Regions from separate parts of the Allobosea sp. TBD101 genome, predicted to be linked through region 1. Evidence: predicted binding sites of a transcription regulator. Region 1 holds the regulator's gene; each other region holds the start of a gene.
What was found. Region 1 encodes PhoB, which activates phosphate uptake and scavenging genes when phosphate is short. Its sites were predicted from a motif close to TGTCATNNANCTGTCAT; they were not measured.
Positions count from the first base shown of each region.

Region 2: AC6RIC_RS10130 (BtaA family protein) is a predicted target of PhoB. The motif match lies at 1,402-1,418, and genes of this name have one in related genera.
Region 3: phnC (phosphonate ABC transporter ATP-binding protein) is a predicted target of PhoB. The motif match lies at 2,152-2,168, and genes of this name have one in related genera.
Region 4: AC6RIC_RS16680 (RNA degradosome polyphosphate kinase) is a predicted target of PhoB. The motif match lies at 1,790-1,806, and genes of this name have one in related genera.

Region 1 is NZ_CM187543.1:1,519,880-1,523,876, forward strand. It holds gene phoU (phosphate signaling complex protein PhoU) at 1-652, shown strand, start outside; gene phoB (phosphate regulon transcriptional regulator PhoB) at 801-1,508, shown strand; gene AC6RIC_RS07120 (SpoIIAA family protein) at 1,512-1,898, opposite strand; gene AC6RIC_RS07125 (amino acid ABC transporter ATP-binding protein) at 2,022-2,774, shown strand; gene zapE (cell division protein ZapE) at 2,868-3,997, shown strand, end outside.
Region 2 is NZ_CM187543.1:2,110,491-2,114,487, reverse strand. It holds gene AC6RIC_RS10135 (class I SAM-dependent methyltransferase) at 1-52, opposite strand, end outside; gene AC6RIC_RS10130 (BtaA family protein) at 91-1,314, opposite strand; gene msrB (peptide-methionine (R)-S-oxide reductase MsrB) at 1,553-1,981, shown strand; gene AC6RIC_RS10120 (acyl-CoA dehydrogenase family protein) at 2,097-3,746, opposite strand; gene AC6RIC_RS10115 (ATP-dependent helicase) at 3,974-3,997, shown strand, end outside.
Region 3 is NZ_CM187543.1:1,071,539-1,075,535, reverse strand. It holds gene AC6RIC_RS05105 (efflux RND transporter permease subunit) at 1-763, opposite strand, end outside; gene AC6RIC_RS05100 (efflux RND transporter periplasmic adaptor subunit) at 773-1,852, opposite strand; gene phnC (phosphonate ABC transporter ATP-binding protein) at 2,264-3,082, shown strand; gene phnD (phosphonate ABC transporter substrate-binding protein) at 3,160-3,997, shown strand, end outside.
Region 4 is NZ_CM187543.1:3,427,785-3,431,781, forward strand. It holds gene AC6RIC_RS16680 (RNA degradosome polyphosphate kinase) at 1-1,729, opposite strand, end outside; gene AC6RIC_RS16685 (P-loop NTPase family protein) at 1,853-2,551, opposite strand; gene AC6RIC_RS16690 (AI-2E family transporter) at 2,559-3,668, opposite strand; gene AC6RIC_RS16695 (CDP-alcohol phosphatidyltransferase family protein) at 3,762-3,997, opposite strand, start outside.

The DNA of each region.
Region 1 (3,997 bases):
GGGCGGCATGGCCGAGCGCATGCTGGGCGATTCCACGGTCGCGCTGGTTCGCCGCGACACCGCGCTCGCCCAGAAGATCATCTCGGCCGACCAGCGCCTCGACAATCTCCAGCGTGAGGTCGAGGAGAAGGCCGTGCTCACCATCGCCCGGCGCCAGCCGCTGGCGCAGGATCTGCGCGAGCTGATCTCGGCGATCCGCCTCGCTTCCGACATCGAGCGCGTCGGCGATCTCGCCAAGAACATCGCCAAGCGCGCCGTCGCCATCGCCGGGCAGTTCCAGCCGCCGCATCGCGCGGTCGTCGGCCTCGAGCATATCAGCCGTCTCGTGCAGGCCCAGCTCAAGGACGTGCTCGACGCCTATGCCGCGACCAACGAGCAGAAGGCGCTCGAGGTCTGGAAGCGCGACGACGAGATCGACGCGCTCTACACCTCGCTGTTCCGCGAACTCCTGACCTACATGATGGAAGATCCGCGCAACATCACCTTCTGCACGCATCTGCTGTTCTGCGCGAAGAACATCGAGCGCATCGGCGACCACACCACCAATATCGCCGAGACCATCCATTACCTCGTCACCGGCGATTCCCTCGATGTGAACCGTCCCAAGCTCGATACGACCAATATCGAGGTCGAAGCGGTGACGGGAAACTGAACGAACACGAAGTGCCGTAGCCTTTCCGTCATGGTCGGGCTTGTCCCGACCATCCACGTCTTCGTCCTGGCAGGTGCCGTTCAAGACGTGGATGCTCGCCACAGGGGCGAGCATGACGGCAGGCTCGAATGACGGACGGAAAAGAAGCATGGCCGCACGCATCCTGATCGTCGAGGACGAGGAGCCGCTCACCCTGCTGCTGCGCTACAACCTTGAGGCCGAGGGCTTCGAGGTGGACAGCGTCGCGCGCGGGGACGATGCGGAATTGCACCTGCGCGATCACACGCCCGATCTCGTCCTGCTTGACTGGATGCTGCCGGGCCTGTCCGGCATCGAACTCTGCCGGCGCCTGCGCTCGCGGCGGGACACCGAGCGCGTGCCGATCATCATGCTGACGGCGCGCGGCGAGGAGACCGAGCGGGTTCGTGGCCTTGCGACCGGCGCCGACGACTATGTCGTCAAGCCCTTCTCGCTGCCGGAGCTGATCGCGCGCATCCAGGCGCTGCTGCGCAGGGCGAAGCCCGGTCACGTCGCGGGCCTGCTCGCGGCCGGCGACCTCGAACTCGACCGCACGACGCGGCGTGTCCGGCGGGCGGGCAACGAACTGCATCTCGGGCCGACCGAGTTCCGTTTGCTGGAATTCCTGATGCAGGCGCCGGGCCGGGTCTATTCGCGCGCCCAATTGCTCGACGCCGTCTGGGGCCGCGACGTCTATATCGACGAGCGCACGGTGGACGTCCATGTCGGGCGTTTGCGCAAGGCGATCACGCCGGGCGATGCCAAGGACCCGCTGCGCACCGTGCGCGGCGCGGGCTACGCCTTCGACGAGACCTTCGCGCGCAGCGGAGCCGCGTAAGCCTCAGGCGTCCGGCCCGCCCTCGATATCGCCGACCCAGCTCAGCGCCTTGTCATAGTCCTCGGGCTTGAAGGCGCGGACCTTGACGAAGGGGATCGCCGGGTCGAGCAGATCGACGAAGCCGGCGAGCCAGCCCCTGTCGGTGATTACGGCCTCCTTCGGAAAGCGCCTGAGCTCCCAGAGCTTGCCGATGCTGTAGCGCGCGTCCTTCCAGGCTGCGGCGAGTGTCATGTCGGTGAAATCGGTCATGTCGGCGAGGATGCCGAGCTTCTCGTGGCGGGTCAGCCGTGCCTCGATATCGGCCACGATCGCGTCGATATCCTCAGCCGTCAGCGTCCGCGACAGGCGATAGGCGGCGACATGGTCCGGGGCAGGCAGAATGGTGTGCATGGCGCGTCCTCCTTCGCGATAACGCGCGGGCGAGCGGGAGGTTTCGCCGGGCTGGCCTTGCCGAAGATCGGGCGCTATGGCCTCCAAGGCCATTCTTGAAGGCCAGTGCGGGAGGGCGCGACGTTGAGTGCGGCGCAGATCACGAAGGCGGAAGGCGCTGCCGTCGCGATCACGCGCGTGAGCAAGCGCTTTGGCCCGCAGATCGCGCTGAACAACGTCTCGCTCGCGGTCGAACCGGGGCAGGTTCAGTGCATCATCGGGCCGCCGGGTGCGGGCAAATCGACGCTGCTGCGCTGCATCGGCCAAAGCGAGGCGATCGATCAGGGCTCGATCGAGATCGACGGAGAGCCGGTCGAACCGGGGGGCGTGCGCCGTCACCCAGCCATCGGCATGGTGTCGCAGCGCTCGGAGTTGCTCGACCACATGACCGCCCTGCAGCATGTCATCGAGGGGCCGCTCGCCCTGCTGAGGCGGCCGCGCAGGGAGATCGTCATGGAGGCGATGGCGGCGCTGGAGAGGGTCGGGCTGGCAGACCGGCGCGATTCCTATCCGAGTGAACTCCCGGGCGGGCAGCGGCAACGCCTCGCCATCGCGCGGGCACTGGCGGCGAGGCCGAGGCTGATGCTGCTGGACGAACCGATGGCCGGGCCCGATCCGGACGCCGCGGGCGAGGTTCTCGATGTGATCCGCGGGCTTGCAGGCTCGGGCCTGACCATGATCGTGGCGACGCATGAGCCGGGCTTCCTGCGCGAGGTCGCCGACGACATCGCCTTCATGGAGGGCGGCGAGATCGTCGAGCAGGGAGCGCCCCGGATCATCCTCGTCGCAGCGAAGCAGGCGCGCACACGCGACTTCGTCGCAACTCTGCCGGCGTAAGGCCTTTCGCCGCGAGTGCTCGGCGGGCTTGCGATGAGGGCAGGGCTGCCGTAACCCGGTGAGGTCTTTTCTGGATCGCCAGCGCCCGCCGTCATGTCAGCCTCGATCACCGACCGTTATGCCGCCCTGGTCGAGGCGGGCGCCATCGAGCGCGATCCCGCGCAGGTCGTGGTGGTCAAGAAGCTCCAGGCGCTGACCGAAACGCTGGCCGCCCGGCGCCTGGCCCGCAAGGGCAGCGCGCTCGGCTGGCTCTTCGGCAAGAAGCCGGACACGGCGGCGGTGCCGAAAGGGCTCTATGTCTGGGGCTCGGTCGGCCGCGGCAAGACCATGCTGATGGACATGTTCTTCGAGGCGGCGCCGGTGAAGCGCAAGCGCCGCGTGCACTTCCACGAATTCCTCGCCGACGTCCACGGCCGCATCAATGCCTTCCGCCAGAAGATCAAGAGCGGCGAGGTCAAGGACGCCGATCCGATCGCGCCGGTTGCGGCCGCGCTGGCGGAGGAGGCCTATCTGCTCTGCTTCGACGAGTTCACCGTCACCGATATCGCCGATGCGATGATCCTTGGGCGGCTGTTCACGGCGCTGTTCGCGGCGGGCGTGGTGGTGGTCGCGACTTCGAATGTCGAGCCGTCGCGGCTCTATGAGGGCGGGCTCAACCGGGCGCTGTTCCTGCCCTTCATCGCGTTGCTGCAGACCAAGGTCGAGGTGCTCAAGCTCGATGCGCGCACCGATTTCCGGCTGGAGAAGCTGGGCGGTGCGCCGGTCTATCATGCCCCGGCCGACGAGAAGGCGAAGGCTGCGCTCGATACCGCCTTCAAGGCGCTGTCGGGCAAGGCGCAGGGCCAGCGTACGGTCCTCACCGTGCAGGGCCACGATCTCGTCCTGCCGCAGGCGGCCGGCGGCGTGGCGCGGGCGGGTTTCGCCGATCTCTGCGCGCAGGCCTATGGCGCCTCCGACTACATCGCGCTGGCACAGCGCTTCCATACGCTGGTGCTCGACGATATCCCGATCCTCGATTTCGACCGGCGCAACGAGGCCAAGCGCTTCATCATCCTGATCGACACGCTCTATGAGCATCATGTGAAGCTCGTCGCCTCGGCGGCGGCCGAACCGCATGAGCTCTATCGCGCGAACAAGGGGCGCGAGGCCTTCGAGTTCGACCGCACCGTCTCCCGCCTGATCGAGATGCGCTCCGAGGCGTATCTGGCGATGCCGCATGGCCG
Region 2 (3,997 bases), 590 kb from region 1:
ACTTGCGGCTGGCGTCGTAGATATGGCGCTGGTTCCGGTAGATCCGGTCCATCAATCCGGCGGCCGATCCGGCCGGCGCCTCGGCCGCGCTCACCGCGCCTGCCCCTTCAGGACATAAAGGTGGAATCCGCCATAGATCGCCGAGCGATCCTGCCGGCAGAGCTCGCGGCTCTTCTCCTCCTCGTAATGCCACTGGTCGAGAATCGCGGCCGGCACTCGTCCCGGCAGCAAGCGCTCGTCGGCTGCCGTGCGGAAGATCACCCGCGCACCGGGCCGCGCCGTCCGTGTGATCTGCGACCACAGCGCCGTGAGATCGGCATCATTCATCCAGTCCTGCGCGTCGAGCAGCACATAGGCATCGCAGCTCTCGGCCGGCTGGTCTTCGAGGAAGGCAGTGACCGCGCTCTGGCGGTACGAAACATTCGGCGAGCGCGCCTTCACCGCCGCGAAATGCTGCTTCTGGAGATAGGGCGGGAAGGCCGCGTCCGGCCCGTCGCCATAGCGCCGGCCGAAGGCCTGCTGGGCGAAGTAGTTGTCCTTCAGGTCGAAATCGCAGGCGAGACGCTCCAGCCGGAGCTTCAGCGCACCCAAGATGCCGTCATCGCCATCGGCGGCCAGCGCCTTGTACTGCGCCGGCGGAATGCCGAGCCCGTAGAGCGAGGCCGGCTGGCGCACGAGCCAGCGCACCAGCTTGCGTTCGAAGACCGGCGCGAGATGCCTGTCATAGAGCGTCCGCTGTTCGGCCAGGTCGCGGGCCGCCAGCATCGCCTTGGGATTGCCGCCGAGCAATCGCGCCAGAACATGACCTGTACCGATGAACCGGCCGAGCAGGCCGTAGCGGTGGAATCCCCGAGCGAAGAGATTGATCCGGCGCCGCCCGTTCAGCCCCCGCCCCTCCCAGTAGCCGCGCGAGACAGCGTCGAGATGATCGGCGATCTCGCGATCGTAGAGCGCGACATTGGCGCCATCCTTCGCCCGGCCGAAGAAGCGCAGGAAATCCTCCTGCCGCTCCATCCGCGCCAGCGCCGCAAGCTTGAGCCGCCCAAGCGCGATATGCGTGGCGTTGAGGTCGACCGCGCTGACCCGGATCGGCGCCGCCGTCAGATACGAGAGGATGTTGCAGGAACCGGACGCGATCGCGACGACGTGGTCGCCGGCCTTGAGTTCAAGCGCCGCCATGTCGACGACCGGGTCTTCCCAGATCTGCGGATAGACCAGCCCCGAGAAGGCGCGGGCAAACAGCCATTCCAGCATGCCGGCCTTGGAGAGCGTCTTGCTGCGCCGGACGGCCTGTCCCAAGCCCGAACTCGTCATGCGGCGGGCCGCGCGTGCCGTTTGCGTCGCCTGTTCCGTCACCGGTTTTCCTCCCTTTGCGGGTGGCCGGGCTGCTAGAGGAGTCGCGTGACGGTCCGGTGACGATGCTGCCGCGATTGCCACGGCATCGTGAAACGACCGGAGATCGGCGGGGCTGAAATCCGGCGCACGAAGCCCCATATTGCGGCACGAAAGCCGATGAGGCGCTCCCGCCAGGAAGGAGATCGCGATGGGTCTGATGAGCATGTTCGGAGCCGAGAAGAAGCAGGAGGAGAACTTCCCCTTCCAGCTCACCGACGCCGAGTGGCGCGCGCGTCTGACGCCCGAGCAGTACCGCATCCTGCGCGGCCACGGCACCGAGCGGGCGGGCTCCTGCGCGCTGAATTATGAGAAGCGCGCCGGCACCTTCTCCTGCGCCGGCTGCGACCAGAAGCTGTTCAGATCAGGCAAGAAATTCGAGAGCGGCACCGGCTGGCCGAGCTTCGACCAGCCGCTTGAGGGCGCTGTCGGCACCACCGAGGACCGCAGCTACGGCATGCACCGCGTCGAGGTCCATTGCGCCAATTGCGGCGGCCATCTCGGCCATGTCTTCCCGGACGGCCCGCCGCCCACCGGCCTGCGCTACTGCATCAACGGCGAGGCGATGAACTTCGAGCCAGAAGCCTAGCAGACCTGCCTTTTCGTCATGGTTGGGCTTGTCCCGACCATCCACGTCTTCCCCCGTCGAAGGCCGTGTTCAAGACATGGATGCTCGCCACAAGGGCGAGCATGACGAAAGCGCCCTACGAAACCACTGGCACGGCCCTTCGCGCCAGCGCGGCCGCATCGACCATCGGCGGCAAGTCGCCGAATTGCCCCGACCAGCCGCCATCCAGCCGCGTCGCGATGAAGGCATTCGCCACAGCGGCCGGCGCGAACCGCAGCAGCAGCGAACCCTGCAACATCAGCGCCAGCCGCTCCGTCAAACGCCGCGCCTGCCCCTCGTTGCGCCTCAATTCCGGCAACTCCGCCTCCAGCCGCTTCAGCGCCGCATCGTAGCGCCTGTCCGCGCCCGCAGCCGCCATCAGTTCGCCCCGCAGCACATCGACCGCCCCCTCCTCGCGCGCCAACGATCGCAGCACGTCCAGGCAGATGACGTTGCCCGAGCCTTCCCAGATCGCGTTGAGCGGCGCCTCCCTGTAGAGCCGCGCCATCGGGTTCTCTTCGATGAAGCCGTTGCCGCCATGGCATTCCAGCGCCTCGGTGACGACGGCCGGCGCGCGCCGCGTGATCCAGTATTTCGCGATCGGCGCCCCGACCCGCGCCAACAGCCGCTCGCTTTCGGACGCCTCCTGCCGATCGAGCGCCGCGAACAGCCGAAAGGCGAGCCAGACGGCCGCTTCCGCCTCGATGGCTAGGTCCGCCAGCACGTTCTGCATGATCGGCTGGTCGATCAGCGCCTTCTGGAAGGCGCGGCGATGCTGCGCATGATGCGCCGCGAGCGACACCGCCATCCGCATCAACCCGGAGGATGCCGCCGCGATGTCGAGCCGCGAGTTGTGGTTCATCGATAGGCCTGTGCGGATGCCCCTGCCCGGCTCGCCGACCAGATGGCCGATGGCGCCCCTGAATTCGACCTCGGAAGAGGCATTCGAACGATTTCCGACCTTGTCCTTGAGCCGCTGGATCGCGACGCCATTGCGCGATCCGTCCGGCAGCCAGCCCGGCACGGCGAAGCAGGAGATGCCCTCGGCCGTCCGCGCCAGCGTCAGGAACAGGTCGGAGTGCGGCACCGAGAAGAACCACTTTCGCCCGTGCAGCGACCAAGTGCCGTCGCGGTTGTCCTCGGCATAGGTCTGGGTCTGGCGCAAATCCGAGCCGCCCTGCGTCTCGGTCATCGCCGTGCCGACGGTTGCGCCGGTCTTGAGATGCGCCGGCCCCCGCCGCGGATCGTAGCGGTTCGAAGTGACGAGCGAGCCCCACTGCCTCCACAGCGCCGTGTCCTGCTTCAGCACCGGCACGGCGGCATAGGTCATGCTGATCGGGCAGCAGATGCCGCTCTCCGCGCCGTACCAGAGATACTGCAAGGCGGCCCGCGCGACCTGCGCGCCGGGTTCCGGCCGGTTCCAGGCCAGCGCATGCGTCTCCTGACCGATGGCGAGCCCCATCAACTCGTGCCAGGCCGGATGGAAGGCGATCTCGTCGATGCGGTTGCCGAAGCGGTCGAAGGCCTTCAGCTCGGGCGTGTAGCGATTGGCGAGATAAGCCAGCTCCTGCACCCGAGCCGAGGCGACTGTCCGCCCGGCCTCATGCAAGCGCTCGCGCGCCCAATCGGCACCGAACGCCGCGGCGATGCCGGGCAGTACCGGATCGGCAGCGAAGGCATCGTAATCCGCCAGCACCGGCACCTGATTGGCGACTTCCCAGTCGGGCCGGGTTGCATGATCCGCCATTGCCAATCCTCCGATCCTTCTCCGCCGTCATCCCGGACAAGCCGCGAAGCGGCGCCGATCCGGGATCCATTCCGGAACCCAACCGGAAAGGCTCAGGCATGGATCCCGGGTCTACGCTTCGCTACGCCCGGGATGACACCATCAAGCTTTCCGAGAAGGGGGCGCAATTCGGCTCCTGTCACCCTATATTGCCACCAGAACGAATCACGCACGAGCAGCGCACACCCTTGTCCGACGCAGACCCCTTTTCC
Region 3 (3,997 bases), 450 kb from region 1:
CCTTGACGGCGAAACCGTTGGCGTCCTTGACGACGATCTCGCGGAACTCCTCCGGCGTCGTCATGCTGGTCTGCGAGAGCACCGTGAATTCGCGGTCGTTGCTCTCGATCCGGCCTGACGGGATCTCGACATTCTGCGCCCGGACGGCCGCCTCGACCTGCTGGACCGAGATGTCGTAGGCCGAGAGGCGGGCGCGATCGAGCCAGATGCGCATCGCATATTGCCGCTGGCCGAGAATGCGGACCTCGGCCACGCCGGTCACGTTCTGGACCCGGTCGGAGATGAAACGATCGGCGAAATCGGTGAGCTCGAGCGGCCCGTGCCGCGAGCTGGTCAGCGAGAGATAGAGGATCGGCTGCGCGTCGGCCTCGACTTTGGCGATGACCGGTTCGTCGATCTCGTCCGGCAGGCGGCTGCGTACGCGGCTGACGCGGTCGCGCACGTCGGACGCCGCGACGTCGGGGTCGACATCCGGGCGGAAGCGCACCTGGATGAAGCTGCGCTCCTGGCGGCTGGCCGAGGAGATGATCTCGATGCCCTCGATGCCGGCGATCGAGTTCTCCAGGATCTGGGTGACCTGCGTCTCGATGATCTCGGCCGAGGCGCCGCGATAGTCGGTGCGGACCGAAACGATCGGCTCGTCGATATTCGGATATTCGCGGATCGTCAGGCGGCCATAGGAGACGATGCCGATCAGCATCACCAGAAGGCTCAGCACCGTCGAGAGAACGGGCCGGCGGACGAAGAGTTCGAAGAGGCTCATGGCGCGATCCTAGAGCTGGCTCGTCTGGACGACCTTGTCCTTGATCGCAATGATCGCGCCGTCGCGCAGCCGCATCTGGCCGGCGGTGATGATCTGCATGTCGGGCGTCAGCCCGCGCACGATCTCGACCTTGCCCGGCAGGCGCTTGCCCAGCTCGACCTTGACCTTCTTCGCCTTGCCCTTGTCGACGACGTAGATGATTTTGCCGACCGCATCCGGCACCACGGCCATCTCCGGCACCACGATCGCCTTCTCGCGATAGTCGACCGTAATCGCGAGCCGGGCGAAGAGGCCGGGCTTCAGCGCGAGATCGGCGTTCGGAATGTTGGCGCGCAGGCGGATCGCCCGGCCGTTGACATCCACCACCGGGTCGATCGCGTAGATCTGCCCCTGGAACTTCCGGTCCGGAACCGCATCGACCCGCATCTGCACGGGCTGGCCGACCTTGAGGCGACTGAGATAAATCTCGGGCACGCGGAAATCGATCTTGATCGGGTCGATGCTGGTCAGCACGATCAGCGGCTTGCCGACCGAAACGTAATCGCCGACGCCGACCGAGCGCAGGCCGACGACGCCGTTGAACGGCGCCACGATGGTCGACTGCGCCAGCTTGGCCTTGGCGAGCTGGACGCGCGCCTCGCTGGAGGCGAGCTTCGCCGCGGACTCGTCGAGCGCGACCTGCGTTCCCGATCCGCGCGAGACCAGCGACCGCAGCCGATCATTGGTGTCGCGGGCGAGGCCGAGATCGGCCATTGCCTGCTTCAGCTCGGCATCGAGGATCGCCGTGTCGAGTTTGACCAGCTCCTGCCCGGCCTTGACGCGCTCGCCCTCGCGGAAGCCGAGGAAGATGACGCGGCCAGCGATTTCCGGCGCGATCACCACGGATTCATCGGCGGCGAGCGTGCCGAGCGCCTCGACCTCCTCGCTCACGGTCGCCAGTTCGACGGACGCGACCTCCACCGGAACGGCTCGCGGCCCCGAGACCGCGCTCGCCTGAGCCTGCTGGGTGCCGGCGCGCTGGTTGCGGTAGGCATAGTAACCACCACCCGCGATCGCGCCGACAAGAACAAGAAGAACGAACCGCTTCATCAGGCTGGAGGCTCCGTTGCCGCCCATTAGTCTTAAATGGAACGAAAGGCGTTGCTAAGATACCGGCGCGCCACAGCGGCACAAAAACAGAGGCTTTTGCGCCGATGCCGCATCGATCCGGCTTCGCAGGCATCAATGCAAGATGCTTGCCGATAAGAAGCCCACCGTCACGGGCATCTCCGCCGCACACAGACATCCACCGTCATCCTGCCGGGAAGCCGCTGATCGTCCAAGCGCATTCTCGAGACCTCACGAAACGTTGACCGGTCCACAGGTCGCGCATCGTGCTTTTTCAGGGCCGTCACGCCGCTGTCATCCACGGCATTTAGGGCTCGCCGCGATCGAGACGCCCCCTCCCGCACCGCCGGACGGGAACGCTCTCATGCCCGCATCGTGCCCGAGAACCAGTCCATGCTCCGCATCGAAGGCCTGACCAAGCGCTTTGGCGACAGGAACGCGGTCGACACCGTCACCTTGACCGTCCCGAAGGGAGAGATGGTCGGCGTCATCGGCCCGTCCGGCGCCGGCAAGTCGACGCTCTTGCGCATGCTGAACCGCCTGACCGAGCCGACCTCCGGCCAGATCGTCTGCGAGGAGCAGGACGTCACCGGCCTGAAGGGCGCCTCGCTCCGGCGCTGGCGCCGCGACACGGCGATGATCTTCCAGCAGTTCAACCTCGTCGGCCGCCTGGACGTGCTGACCAATGTCCTGCTCGGCCGGTTGAACCACCGTTCCGCGGCTTTGACGCTCGTGAAAAGCTTCTCCGAGGACGACAAGGTCCGAGCCATCGCGGCACTCGAGCGTCTCGATATGGGCCATCTCCTGGCGCAGCGCGCCGAGACGCTTTCGGGGGGCCAGCAACAGCGCGTCGCCATCGCCCGCGCCCTCGTGCAGGAGCCCCGCATCATCCTCGCCGACGAGCCGATCGCCTCGCTCGACCCGCGCAACACCCAGGTCGTCATGGACGCGCTGTTCCGCATCAATCGCGAGGACGGCATCACCGTGATGTGCAACCTGCACGATCTCGACATCGCCGCGAAATACTGTGACCGCCTGATCGGCATGTCCGCCGGCAAGGTCGTGTTCGACGATGTGCCGCAGGCGCTGACCCGCGAGATCGCAGCCGAACTCTACGGCATCGAGGCCAAGGATGCCGGCGCCGAGGCGCTGGATGCGCTCGATGCGATCGCCGCCTCCGAGGCGAAGCGCGCCCGCCAGAAGATCGCCTGATTTCCAGAGATCGCCGGACCGGCCCGAAGGCCGTCGCCGCGAGAAGACCATCCCCGACTACAACCAGGAGCACATCGATGCTGACCCGTCGTCATACCCTCTCGCTCGCCGTCGCCGGCCTCGCCCTCGCCGCCGCCCCGGCTTTCGCCCAGGACTGGAAGGCCAAGTATCCCGAGCTCGTCTTCGCGATCATCCCCTCCGAAAACGCTTCCGGCGTCACCGAGCGCTACACCCCCTTCGTGCAGTATCTCGCCAAGGAGCTCGGCACCAAGGTCACCCTGCGCATCGCCAACGACTACGCCGCGATCATCGAGGGCCAGCGCACCGGCAACATCCACATCGCCTCCTACGGCCCGTCCTCCTTCGCCCGCGCCCGCATGACCGGCGCCAAGGTCGATGCCTTCGCCATCGAGACCAATCTCGACGGCACCAAGGGCTATCACTCGGTCTTCTACGTGAAGAAGGACTCGCCCTATCAGAAGGTCGAGGACCTCAAGGGCAAGAATCTCGGCCTCGTCGACCCGAACTCGACCTCGGGCAACAACGTCCCGCGCTTCGCGCTGAACGGCATGAAGATCGAGCCGGAAACCTTCTTCTCGAAGGTCGTCTATACCGGCAGCCACGAGAACGCGATCATCGCGCTCCAGCAGGGCACCGTCGACATCGCCGCCAACTGGTGGAACGACGAGCAGGAATCCAACCTGCAGCGCATGGCCCGCAAGAACATGGCCAAGGCCGAGGACTTCCGGATCATCTTCAAGTCCGAGCAGATCGTGAACTCGCCGATGGCCTATCTCACCGACATGCCGGAAGAGCTGAAGGCCAAGATCCGCGACGCCGTCCTGAACCTCGCCACCAAGGACAAGGCCGCCTTCGACAAGATCTATGAAGGCAAGCAGGGCCCGCTCGTCGCCG
Region 4 (3,997 bases), 1.9 Mb from region 1:
CGATCTCGACGCCGGCCTGGCTGGCGTCATAGAGCGCGTCGATAATCTCGGGATCGACCAGCGAATTGCACTTGCCCCAGATCGCGCCCTTGCGGCCGGCCTTCACATGGGCGATCTCCTCGGCGATGTCGGCGAGCAGGCGCTGCTTCAGGCTGGTCGGCGAGACGGCCATCCGCTCGAGACCAGCGGGCTCGGCATAGCCGGTGATGAAGTTGAAGATGCGGGCGACGTCCTGCGCGATCACCGGATCGGCGGTGAAGAAGGAGACGTCGGTATAGATGCGCGCCGTGATCGGGTGGTAGTTGCCGGTCGCGATGTGGCAGTAGCTGACGAGCTGCCCCGCCTCGCGGCGCACGACCAATGACAGCTTGGCGTGGGTCTTGAGCTCGATGAAGCCGTAGACGACCTGGACGCCGGCGCGCTCCATCTCCTTGGCCCAGCGGATATTGGCTTCCTCGTCGAAGCGGGCCTTGAGCTCGACCAGCGCCGTCACCGACTTGCCGGCCTCGGCCGCTTCGGTGAGCGCCTTGACGATCGGCGAGTTCGCGGAGGTGCGGTAGAGCGTCTGCTTGATCGCGACGACATTGGGGTCGCGCGCCGCCTGCTGCAGGAACTGCACGACGACGTCGAAGCTCTCATAGGGATGATGGACCAGCAGGTCCTTCTGCCGGATCGCCGCGAAGCAATCGCCGCCATGCTCGCGGATGCGCTCCGGGAAGCGAGCGTTGTAGGGCTTGAACTTCAGGTCCGGCCGGTCGACGCCGACGAGCTGCGAGAGCTCGGTCAGGCCGATCATGCCGTTGACCTCGACGACCTCGTCGTTGTCGACCTTGAGCTCGCGCACGATCAGCCGGCGCAGATGGTCCGGCATGCCGGTCGAGAGTTCGAGCCGGATGACGACGCCGAGGCGGCGCTGCTTCAGCATGGTCTCGAAGACGCGGACGAGGTCCTCCGCCTCCTCCTCGATGTCGAGATCGGAATCGCGGATGATGCGGAACGAGCCGGCACCCTTCACCTCGTAACCCGGGAAGAGCTTGCTGATGAACAGCGAGACCGCGTCGTCGAGCGCGATGAAGCGGTGCAGCCCTTCGCGCGCCAGGTCCGGCAACTCGATGAAGCGGTCGATCTTCGTGGGCACGCGGATCAGCGCGTCGAGCTGGCGCCCGTCATGCTTGCGCTCCAGCGCCAGCGCGATGGTGAAGCCGAGATTGGGGATGAAGGGGAAGGGATGCGCCGGGTCGATCGCCAGCGGCGTCAGCACCGGGAAGATGTAGTTGAGGAAGTAATCCTCCAGCCAGATCCGGTCCTGCGATCCGATATCGCCGGGCTGGAGCAGGTGGATGCGGTTCTCGTGCAGATCGTGGCGCAGCTCGGCCCAGCGCGCCTGCTGGTCGGCGGTCAAGGCCGCGACGGCTTCGCCGATGGCGACGAGCTGGCCGGCCGGCGTCAGGCCGTCCTGGCTGCGCGTGATGACGCCGGCCTTGAGCTGCTCGCGCAGGCCGGAGACGCGGACCATGAAGAACTCGTCGAGATTGTTCGCGGAGATCGAGAGGAAGCGCAGTTGCTCCAGCAGCGGGTGACTGCGATTCGAGGCTTCCTCCATGACGCGGCGGTTGAACTGGAGCCAGGAGAGCTCACGGTTCATGAAGCGCTCCGGTTGCTGGCGCAGCGACAGCGCGGCCTCCTCACCGGTAGTCTCGGCCTGGATCATCACAGTATCAGTCGTCATGCGCTTCATCCGTGCCCCGATCGGCCCCTCACCTGTCGCCGATCTTGAAGCCATCCTAGCGTGACGGTTCGATGACAAGCGACATGATTTGAGGAATGCCGGCTCGAGGAGACGCGGCCCGGTTCAACCCGCATCCTGCGGGAAGAGTTCCGCCAAAGCCTCCTGCACCAAGGGGCGCGTCACCCTGCGGCCGCGTTCGAGCGCAAGCCGGTCGAGCCGGTCGACAACCTGCCGCGCGGCGGCGAAGGAACGCTCCATCCGCATGGCGAGGGCGTCGATCACGGCGATATCGACGACGAGCTGGCGGTCGATGAAGAGCTTGACCAGCAATGCCCGCAGCAACCCGTCATCCGGTGGCTCGATCGTTGCGGCAGGAGCCAGCCTCAGGCGCGAGAGCAGGTCCGGTACCGTCAGCCCCCAGAGGTCGGGCGAGCGCCGCGCCGTCAGCAGCAACGAGCCGCCGCGCGCCTTGATCGCATTCATCAGATGGAACAGGGCGGGCTCGTCGAGGGAGCCTGAATCGCAATCCTCGATCACCAGCGCGCCGCCGGAGACGAAATGCGGCACCTGCGCCTCGTCCAGCTCCCTGGCGGAAATCGTCCAGGCATGGGCCGCGCGCGCCCAGATCGCGGCGAGATGGGTCTTGCCGGCGCCTTCCGGCCCGGTCAGGCGCAGCCAGGCTTCCGGCCAGGCCGGCCAGCGCTCGATCAGGCCATAGGCGGCCTCGTTGGAGGCGCCGACCAGAAAATCCTCGACGCCATGACGGCTGTCGACCGGCAGGTCGAAGGCGAGCTGGCGCGGACGCGGGGGAATTTCGGACATGGACAACTCAGGCGTCGGCGTCGATGCGCGCCTTGGCCGCCGCAGCGCGGGTGGCATCACCACCGTGATAAAGGTTGCTGGCGAGGTATTGCCGCAAGGCGAAGCGGCAGAGCACGCCGATGACGGCCGCGAGCGGCACCGCCAGCAACAGGCCGACGAAGCCGAACAGCGAGCCGAAGGCAAGCAGCGCGAACATCAGCCAGACCGGGTGAACGCCGATGGAATTGCCGACCAACTTGGGCTGGAGGATGTTCCCTTCGAGGAACTGCCCGGCAAAGAAGACGCCGAGCGTCGCCAAGGGCCAGGTCCAGTCCGGCCAGAACTGCACCGTCGCGACACCGACCGAGAGCACGAGTCCGGTCAGCGAGCCGACATAGGGGATGAAGGAGAGGAAACCCGAGATGATGCCGATCAGCGCGCCGAAATTGACCCCGATGATGCTGAGGCCAATGGCATAGAAGCCGCCGAGCAGCACGCAGACCAGCGCCTGCCCGCGCAGGAATCCCGCGATCGCCATGTCCATCTCGTGCAGCAGGCCGCGGATGGTGTCGCGATGCTCGAGCGGCAGCCAGCTGTCGACGGTCGCGACCATGCGGTCCCAGTCGGCCAGCAGGTAGAAGGCGATGACCGGTGTCAGCACCAGGAGCGAGAACACGCCAACGATGGCGGTGCCGCCGCTCCAGAGCGATTGGAGCAGGCCGCCGACCCATTTCATGCCGTCGCCGACGAGATTGCCGAGCGAACTCTGCGCCTCCTTGGTCAGTTCCGCGCCCCCGAAACGCTCGAGCCAGGGCGCGCTCTTCTCCAGCACCAGAGCCTGGAGCTTGGCGGCATCGCCGGGCAAACGGGCGACGAGGCCGGCGAGCTGCTGGCCGAGCAACGGCGCGAGCAGCACCAGCGCCAGCACGAAGATGAGCAGGAAGACGACGAGGATGACGATCGTCGCCGCCAGCCGATTCATGCCCATGCGCTCCAACCGGTCGGCGAGCGGATCGAGCAGATAGGCCAGCGTCAGCGCCGCGATGAAGGGCAGCAGCACATCGCGCAGCACCACCAGGAACAGGACGAAGACGACAAGGGAGCCGACCCAGAAGCCGATCTGGCGTTGCAACGTCATCGATCAGCCTCTCTCGCGTCTCACGGCCGGCAGGACATGTCAGATGTGCATCGGGGCCTGCGGTTCCAAGCCGTTCAGGCGGATAAAGCCCCGTCAACCTGCCATGTGGCGCAGCCAGAAGGCGAGATAGGCCGTCATCGAGGCGACCGTCAACAGAGCGACGAGGAGTTCACAGGCCAGCGCCAGCGCGCCGAGCTCGATGCCGAAGGCCCGCGAGCCCAAAGCGAGCGCGGCGAAGCCGATCTGCGCGGCAGTGTTGAGCTTGCTGACGACGATGGGCGCAATCGTCAGCGGCTTGTCGAGCAGCCAGGACAGGATCACCGCCGCCA